One region of the Uliginosibacterium sp. TH139 genome, then DNA from elsewhere that is predicted to be linked to it. Evidence: predicted binding sites of a transcription regulator. Region 1 holds the regulator's gene; each other region holds the start of a gene.

What was found. The regulator sigma-54, encoded in region 1, starts transcription at its own class of promoters, with help from an activator protein. The targets are predictions, from matches to a motif close to TGGCACGCTTNCTGCTNA.
Region 2: the regulator sigma-54 is predicted to act here: its motif matches at 1,780-1,797, upstream of glnA (type I glutamate--ammonia ligase).
Region 3: the regulator sigma-54 is predicted to act here: its motif matches at 1,022-1,039, upstream of nirB (nitrite reductase large subunit NirB).

What each region holds. Positions count from the first base shown of each region.
Region 1 is NZ_PKRR01000001.1:764,051-767,142, reverse strand. Features, by position in the region: gene hpf (ribosome hibernation-promoting factor, HPF/YfiA family) at 36-365, opposite strand; gene C0V76_RS03555 (RNA polymerase factor sigma-54) at 384-1,892, opposite strand; gene lptB (LPS export ABC transporter ATP-binding protein) at 1,927-2,649, opposite strand; gene recX (recombination regulator RecX) at 2,630-3,092, opposite strand, start outside.
Region 2 is NZ_PKRR01000006.1:86,519-89,610, reverse strand. Features, by position in the region: gene nadA (quinolinate synthase NadA) at 1-1,017, opposite strand, end outside; gene C0V76_RS14380 (rhodanese-like domain-containing protein) at 1,103-1,558, opposite strand; gene glnA (type I glutamate--ammonia ligase) at 1,878-3,092, shown strand, end outside.
Region 3 is NZ_PKRR01000002.1:266,302-269,393, forward strand. Features, by position in the region: gene C0V76_RS04880 (bifunctional protein-serine/threonine kinase/phosphatase) at 1-904, shown strand, start outside; gene nirB (nitrite reductase large subunit NirB) at 1,207-3,092, shown strand, end outside.

The DNA.
Region 1 (3,092 bases):
AATTCTGCCTGTCCAGACCGGCTGCGTCCAGCGCTTCAGCTGGCGCTCTCGGCGCCTTGCCGTTTCATCGATTCACGGTTGTGATCGCTGATCTTTTCCTTGTGCTTGAGAACCTGACGATCCAGCTTGTCTGCCAGCGCATCAATGGCGGCATACAGGTCGTCGTCTTCACTTTCCACGTGGATATCCTTGCCGCGCACGTGAACAGTCACCTCTGCTTTCTGCTTGAGTTTCTGTACCGAGAGGGTCACATGGGTCGCCGTAACATGATCGAAATGGCGAATCACCCGATCGAGCTTGGAAACCACATATTCGCGCAAAGCGGGAGTGACTTCCAGATGATGGCCGGTGATGTTGAGATTCATAAAACTACTCCTCTCCTGTTAGATCGACTTGCGCTGACTGACCGGCGGAATATTCAGCGACTCCCGGTATTTCGCAATCGTCCGGCGTGCCACCACGATACCCTGCTGGCCCAACAATTCGGCAATCCTGGCATCCGACAGGGGTTTTTTCCCGTCTTCGGCCGCGACCAGCTGGCGAATCAGCGCGCGTATCGCCGTTGCTGAACATGCACCACCGGTATCGGTGGAAACATGACTGCCAAAAAAGTATTTCAGTTCGAACACACCGCGGGGACTGGCCATGTACTTCTGGGTGGTCACCCGCGACACCGTTGACTCATGCAGCTCCAGCTCTTCGGCGATCTCCCTCAGGGTCAGCGGACGCATGGCCACTTCACCATGATCAAAGAACTGGCGCTGACGTTCGACGATGGCCTGCGAAACACGCAGGATGGTGTCGAATCGCTGCTGCACATTCTTGATCAGCCACTTGGCTTCCTGCAGCTGTCCCGACAAGGAACTACTTACGCCCCTGTTCTGTTGAAGTATATCGGCGTAGACCCGATGGATCCTGAGCCTCGGCATGGCCTCTGGATTGAGGCTTACCGTCCAGCCGCTACGTTGCTTGCGCACCACCACGTCCGGAATCACGTAGCGCGTTTCCATCGGTGCAAATTGAGCCCCCGGACGCGGATTCAAATGACAAATGAGTTCCTGAGCTGCGCGCAAGGCATCATCATTGCAGCCCAGGCGCCGCTTGAGGCGCGCGAAATCGCGCGCAGCCAGCAATTCCAGATTGCCGTCCGCGATCAGCATGGCGTGCTCGCGCGTGGCACTTTCCGGCAAAGCGCGAATCTGCAGGAGCAAACACTCCTGCAAGTTGCGAGCGCCGATGCCAGCGGGGTCAAGGTTCTGGACCTGATGCAAGGCAATGTTCAACTCATCGAGTTCTACTTCCCATTCGGCCGGAATCAGCGGCAGAAGTTCCTCGAGGTCCTGCAGCAACAAACCGTCGTCGTCCAGCGCTTCGATGATCAGCTGCACCAGCGCACGATCACGATCAACCAGCGGCATCAGGGCGACCTGCCCCAGCAGGTGATCCCGCAAGGAAGTAGCGGCGGCCTGGAATTCCTGAAAGTCGGAATCATCGTCGTCCCCACCGCCATTCCGCGAGGCGCCTTCCGTGCGCCATTCGGCAGCTTCGCCGATATCATCATCCGAAACGCTGTCGTAAGCCTCTCCGATGTTGTCCGGCATGTCCGTCACGCTCGGCGACTCGAAATCCTCATCGCCGGAGGATGAAGCAGAGGATTCGATGCGGTATTCCTCACCCGCCGTTGCCACACTGGCTTCGCCCGCCTCGACAGGGACGGGTCCATCACTTTCCTCGTCGCCGCCTTCACGCTCCAGCATCGGGTTTTCGAGCAGGATGCGTTCGATCTCCTGATTGAGTTCGAGCGTGGACAGCTGAAGCAGCTTGATGGATTGCTGCAACTGCGGGGTGAGTGCAAGTTGCTGGGAAAGGCGGAGCTGAAGCGAGGGTTTCATTCTTTACAGACGGGGAGGTGCGGAGCGGCCAAGCCTAGAGGCGGAAGTGTTCGCCAAGGTAAATCTGCCGTACCTGTTCATTCTGCACGATTTCTGCCGGTTTGCCGCCAGCCAGTACCTCACCCGCATTGATGATGTAGGCGTGATCGCAAATACCGAGGGTTTCGCGCACATTATGGTCGGTAATCAGCACGCCGATACCGCGCGCCTTGAGGTAACTGATGATTTTCTGGATATCAATCACTGCAATCGGATCAACGCCGGCAAAAGGCTCATCCAGCAGGATCAGACGCGGACGGGTGGCCAGCGCACGCGCGATTTCGACGCGGCGGCGCTCACCGCCGGACAAGGACATAGCGGTCGCTTCGCGCAAATGGCCGATGTTGAGTTCATCCAGCAGCTCATCCAGACGTTTTTCCATGTCTGCGCTGGAGAGCTTTTGCAACTCCAGCACCGCCATGATGTTCTCGGAGACCGTAAGTTTGCGGAACACCGAGTTTTCCTGCGGCAGATAGGAGAGCCCTTGGTGCGCCCGTTTGTGGATCGGCCAATGGGTGAGCTCGGTTCCATCGAGATGGATCTTGCCGCCATCGGCACGTACGAGGCCGACGATCATGTAGAAACAGGTGGTCTTGCCTGCGCCGTTCGGCCCCAGCAAGCCCACCACTTCGCCACTGCCAACCTCGAAGGACACGTCGTGCACTACGGTGCGTGCCTTGTAGCGTTTCTGCAGATTGCTAACCCTGAGCAGACTCATCCAGTGTTTCTTTCAAGAGTTTCCTGATGATGTCGACCGCAAACCCTCTGGTCTGCAGGAAGCGCGCCTGACGCGCCCACTCCCTGTGATCCTGCGGCAACACCCCGAATTTTTTCTGCCACACGCTGTGCGCGCGCATCAGTTCATCTTCCTGCAAAGCCTCGCCCATGGCGCCAGCTGCCGTCTCGCGATCCACACCCCGGTCATCCAGCTCACGACGGATGCGCGCGGCACCAAAGCGGCTGGCGCGCGATCTCACGAAACTCTCGGCAAAGCGCTCGTCAGACTGCAGACCTGTCTCTGCCATGCGATCCAGCACGGCTTCGACATCATCGTCGGCGCCGGCTCTTGCCGCCAGCTTGCGCCGCAGCTCCAGCCTCGAATGTTCGCGCGTGGCGAGCAGGCGCAAGGCTGTCGAGCTGAGCGAAGCGGCGGGCTTCTTC
Region 2 (3,092 bases), on a different contig from region 1:
TTTTCCGGCAGCCAGGTTCTCCAGTGTCCACGCCAAATGCTGCGGATCGATTCGCTGCATGGTCGAGCACATGCACACCATCGGGCTCATGAACTGCACCAGCTTGCCCTCGTGCTTCACCTCCTCAGCAAGACGGTTAACCAGATTCAGTTCGGTGCCGACCAGCCACTTGGTATTCGGCGCAGCCTCTTTCACCACCTTGATGATGTACTCGGTGGAGCCAACGTAATCCGACGCCCGACACACCTCGAAGGCCGACTCCGGATGCGAAATGACCATGCCATCCGGATTCGCCTTGCGCCAGTTAGCGATGTGCGAGGGCTGGAACATCTGATGTACCGCGCAGTGGCCCTTCCACAGCAGCATCTTTGCTTTCTTGATCTGCTCGTGAGTCAGGCCGCCATAGGGCTGATCCGGATCCCACACCACCATGTCTTCCAGCGGAATGCCCATCTTGTAGCCGCTCCAGCGGCCCAGATGCTGATCCGGGAAAAACAGGATCTTCTCGCGCTGGGCGAAGCTCCATTCGAGGATCTTCGGCGCATTGCTGGAGGTGCATACGATGCCGCCATGCTCGCCGCAAAAGGCCTTCAGGTCTGCCGCCGAGTTGATGTAGGTCACCGGAGTTACCTGCTCATCGGGCGTATCCAGCACCTCGCGCAACTCGCGCCAGCAACGCTCGACCTTGGCCAGGTTAGCCATGTCTGCCATCGAACAGCCTGCGGCCAGATCCGGCAGGATCGCAATCTGATTCGGCTTGGACAGGATGTCCGCCACTTCGGCCATGAAGTGCACGCCACAGAACACGATGTATTCGGCATCCGTCTCACCCGCCAAGCGCGAGAGCTTGAGCGAGTCGCCAGTCAGATCTAGGTGCTGGTACACATCGGCCCGCTGGTAATGGTGCACCAGCAACACGACGCGCTTGCCAAGCTTTTCCTTGGCGGCGCGGATGCGTGCATGTGCCTCGGCATCCTTGAGAGCGTTGAAGTGGTCGAAGGAAATGATCTGTTGCATTGCCGTGAGGGGAGAAGCAAGGGGGAAACCCCGGGGAATACAGATTCTACCCCTCGCGCAGCGCTCCTTACACCTCAATGCCGAGTCAGGATTGCGACCAAGGCAAACCCGCATGGCGCCAGCCGCCTATCTTGCCGCGCCGACCATGCGCATCCTTGTCCCCCTCAAAACCTTCGAGAACGTTGTAACACCCGGCCAGCCCAGCCACCGCCGCAGCCATCGCCGCGTTATGCGAGCGGGCGCCACTGCGGCAGATGAACATCAGCAAGGCCTCGTTATCAACCCGTTTCTTCAGCTGCAGCTCGAAATCCGGGTTGGGCACACTGCCGGGATAGCTGTTCCACTCGATTTCAACAGCGCCCGGAATCCGTCCGACCCAGTCGAGCTCGGCGCGCGTACGTACGTCCACAATACGCGCCGCGCCACCGGCGAGCTCCAGCACGCAATACGCTTCCCTTGGCGTCAGCGCCCCGGCGTACGGCAGATTCATCTTTTCGGCACGCTCGCGCGCCAGACCCAGCAACTCACTCAGACTAGCCATGGCTTCAACTCTTACTCAGTTTGTCGGGACCAGGAAGTATGGCCCGTGAGACCCCAAAAGCAAAAATGCACCACAAAGATGCATTCAAGACAATCAATGATCCATCTTGGTGCTTACACAGAAAATCACCTTGCAGGGCGCTTGTGGCACAATTGCCGCTCCCTGTAGGCCGGTGCCCTTTTGGCCGGAATACGTCGAACGCGGAAATCCGCCCCGCCCTATGGCATGGTACATGCTTCCTGTCCGACGTTAACGCACAGCCCCGCTGGCGCGGACAGGTTTGTCCATCTCGGTTCAACACACCAGGAGTGAGAGTTAAATGACCCCTCAAGACGTACTCAAGCTGATCAAGGAAAACGACGCCAAGTTCGTGGACCTGCGCTTTACCGACACCCGCGGCAAGGAACAACACGTGACCGTTCCGTCGCATGTGGTGGATGAAGAGTGGTTCGACCACGGCCACGCTTTCGACGGCTCCTCCATCGCTGGCTGGAAGGGCATTCAAGCCTCCGACATGCTGCTGGCTCCGGACCCCTCCACCGCCAAGATCGACCCCTTCTTCGACGAAACCACCGTCATCCTCACCTGTGACGTGATCGAGCCGTCCGACGGCAAGGGCTATGACCGCGACCCGCGCTCCATCGCCAAGCGCGCTGAAGCCTATCTGAAGTCCTCCGGCCTGGGCGACACCGCCTACTTCGGCCCGGAACCCGAATTCTTCATCTTCGACGGTGTGAGCTGGTCTGCCGACATCTCCGGCTGCTTCGTCAAGATCAAGTCCGACGAAGGCGCATGGGCCACCGCTGAAGATCAGGACGGCAGCAACATCGGCCACCGTCCGACCGTCAAGGGCGGCTACTTCCCGGTTCCCCCGGTTGATAGCCACCAAGACATCCGCGCCACCATGGTGCTGCTGCTCGAACAACTGGGCATCCCGGTCGAAGTGTTCCACCACGAAGTGGCTACCGCAGGCCAGAACGAAATCGGCACCAAGTTCAGCACCCTGGTGCAACGTGCTGACTGGACCCAGACCCTGAAGTACGTGGTGCACAACGTCGCTCACCAGTACGGCAAGACTGCCACCTTCATGCCCAAGCCCATCGTGGGTGACAACGGTTCCGGCATGCACGTGCACCAGTCCGTCTGGAAGGATGGCAAGAACCTGTTCGCCGGCAACGGCTACGCCGGCCTGTCCGACTTCGCTCTGTACTACATCGGCGGCATCATCAAGCACGCCAAGGCACTGAACGCCATCACCAACCCGGGCACCAACTCCTACAAGCGTCTGGTTCCGCACTACGAAGCTCCGGTCAAGCTGGCCTACTCGGCTCGCAACCGTTCCGCTTCGATCCGCATCCCGCACGTGCAATCGGACAAGGCTCGCCGCGTCGAAGCCCGCTTCCCGGATCCGCTGGCCAACCCCTACCTGGCGTTCTCCGCTCTGCTGATGGCCGGTCTGGATGGCGTGCAGAACAAGATCCACCCGGGCGAACCGGCTGACAAGAACCTGTACGACCTGCCGCCGGAAGAAGAC
Region 3 (3,092 bases), on a different contig from region 1:
GGTGCTTGATGTGCTGCACGACTCGCGCATCACCCTGCTCTACCGTGTGCGCATGCCCGCCGGCGGTATCGCCGTGCTCAAGACCCTGCATGCCAGCGCCGACCTGGAGGATGCCGCCGCACTCGCCCACGAGGAGTGGATTGCCCGCCGGGTCACCGATGCAGCCTTCCCGCAGGTGATCCCGTGGCCCTCGCGCAGCCACCTGTACTACCTGATGAGCTGGCACGAAGGGGAGAGCCTCAAACAGCGCCTCGCCCGCGGCCACCGCTTCAATGCGTCCGAAGTAACCGAGACAGGAGAGCGCCTGCTCAAGGGGCTGGCCACTCTGCATCGGCTGGCCATCGTGCATCGCGATATCAAGCCGGACAATCTGCACCTGGGTGCCGATGGGCGCCTGCGCATCCTTGATCTGGGCGTGGCAGCCGCCGATGGCCAGCACGAAGGCGAACGCTTCGGCGAGATCAACAATCCCGGCACCCCTTCCTACATGGCGCCGGAGCTCTTCCAGCAAGGTGCCGAGCGCCCGCGCGCCAACGAATCCAGCGATCTGTACGCCGTTGGCGTCACGCTCTACGAACTCGCCACCCGCAAGTATCCGTACGGCGAGATCGAACCCTTCCAGCATCCGCGCTTTGGCGACCCGGTGCCGCCCACACGTTACCGGCCGGACCTGCCGGAATGGCTCGAATCGGTGTTGCTGAAAGCCGTGGCACGCGAACCGGAGCGCCGCTTCGAAACCGCCGAAGAATTCCTGCTGGCCCTTCAGCGCGGCGCCCATCGCCCGCTCGCCGTGCCACGCCAGCGCCCGCTGCTGGAGCGCGACCCGCACGCGCTGCTGAAGCTCGTGTGCGCCCTGTCGCTGATCGCCAACCTGCTCCTGCTGCTCCTGTTCCTGAGCAAATAAAGAGTGCGGCGCCATGCTTCAAGAACGTGCATCCTCGCCCTCCGCGAGTGCATCGAAGGCCTGATAAAAACACTATAAAAACAACCAAACCCTTGAATTTCAATGAGTTAAAAAGTCTGGCACAACGCGTGCTTTGATTTGGATCAATATCGAGCACCAAGTACGGCTGGGCAATCCTGCCGTACGCAACCGGCCAGCAACGAAGCTGTCCGGACAGGGTCAAGGGCGATCTCTGGTGTAGCTGAAGATTTATGAACAGGACGTATGTCAAGACGTCCTCAGCTTTCAACAGAGGGAACCGCATGGAAAAGCTCAAGCTCGTCATGGTTGGCAATGGCATGGCCGGTGTGCGCACGCTCGAGGAGCTGCGCAAGATCGCTCCGGACATGTACGACATCACCGTCTTCGGCGCCGAACCTCATCCCAATTACAACCGCATCATGCTGTCGCCGGTGCTCGCCGGCGAGATGACCATCCAGGACATCATTCTCAACGACTGGAACTGGTACAAAGACAACGGCATTACCCTGCAGACCGGCAAGAAGATCATCAAGATCGATCGCAAGGCACGCAAGGTTTTCGCTGAGGACGGGACAGAAGCCGAATACGATCGCCTGCTGCTGGCCACCGGCTCGAATCCCTTCATCCTCCCGGTGCCGGGCAAGGATCTGCCGGGCGTGATCGCCTACCGCGACATCGCCGATACCGACGCGATGATCGATGCCGCCGCCCAGTACAAGCACGCAGTGGTGATCGGCGCCGGCCTGCTCGGCCTGGAAGCCGCTAACGGCCTGATCCTGCGCGGCATGAGCGTCACCGTGGTGCACATCGGCGAGTGGATCATGGAACGCCAACTCGACAAGACCGCGGCCAACATGATGCAGAAGGAGCTCGAGGCCCGCGGCATGCAGTTCCGCCTCGGTGCCCACACCGCCGAACTGGTGCAGGGCGAAAGTGGCCGCGTCTGCGCACTCAAGCTCAAGAGCGGCGAAACCCTGCCGGCCGATCTGGTGGTGATGGCTACCGGTATCCGCCCCAACACCGCGCTGGCCGAATCGGCCGGCATTCACTGCAACCGCGGCATCGTGGTCAATGACACGATGCAAACCTACGATCCGCGCGTGTATGCCGTGGGCGAGTGCGCCAACCACCGTGGCATCGCCTACGGTCTGGTCGCGCCGCTGTTCGAGCAGGCCAAGGTCGCCGCCAACCACATTGCCCAGTTCGGCATCGGCCGCTATCAGGGTTCGGTCACCTCCACCAAGCTCAAGGTCACCGGCATCGACGTGTTCTCGGCCGGCGACTTCTCCGGCGGCGAAGGCACTGAGGACATCGTGCTCTCCGACCCGGCGGCGGGCGTTTACAAACGCGTGGTGGTGAAGGACGACAAGATCGTCGGCGCCGTGGCCTATGGCGACACCGCTGACGGCTCCTGGTACTTCCAGATGCTCAAGGACGGCCAGAACATCGCCGACATCCGCGATCACCTGCTGTTCGGCAAGAGCCACCTCGGCGACGCGGGGCACAAGGGCCAGAACCAGGCCGCCAGCCTGCCCGACACCGCCGAGATCTGCGGCTGCAACGGCGTGTGCAAGGGCACCATCGTCAAGGCCATCAAGGAACAGGGCCTGTTCACGCTCGATGATGTAAGGAAGCACACCAAGGCCTCCAGCTCCTGCGGCTCCTGTACCGGGCTCGTGGAGCAGATCATCGCCTCCACCGTGGGCGGCGCCTACACCCCGGCGGACTCAACCAGCAAGCCGGTGTGCGGCTGTACCGATCACTCGCATGGCGAAGTACGCAAGGCCATCCGCGATCAGCACCTGACCAGCATCCCGGCCGTGATGCACGCGCTGGCCTGGAAGACGCCCAATGGCTGCGCCTCCTGTCGTCCGGCACTGAACTACTACCTGATTTCCACCTGGCCGCACGAGGCCAAGGATGACGCGCAAAGCCGCTTCATCAACGAGCGCGCCCACGCCAACATCCAGAAGGATGGCACCTACTCGGTGGTGCCACGCATGCTCGGCGGCCTCACCACGCCCGACGAGCTGCGCGCCATCGCCGATGCAGCGGACAAGTACGCCGTACCCACGGTGAAGGTCACCGGCGGCCAGCGCATCGATCTGCTCGGCGTGAAGAAGGACGACCTGCCCAAGATCTGGGCGGATCTGTCGAAAGCCGGCAT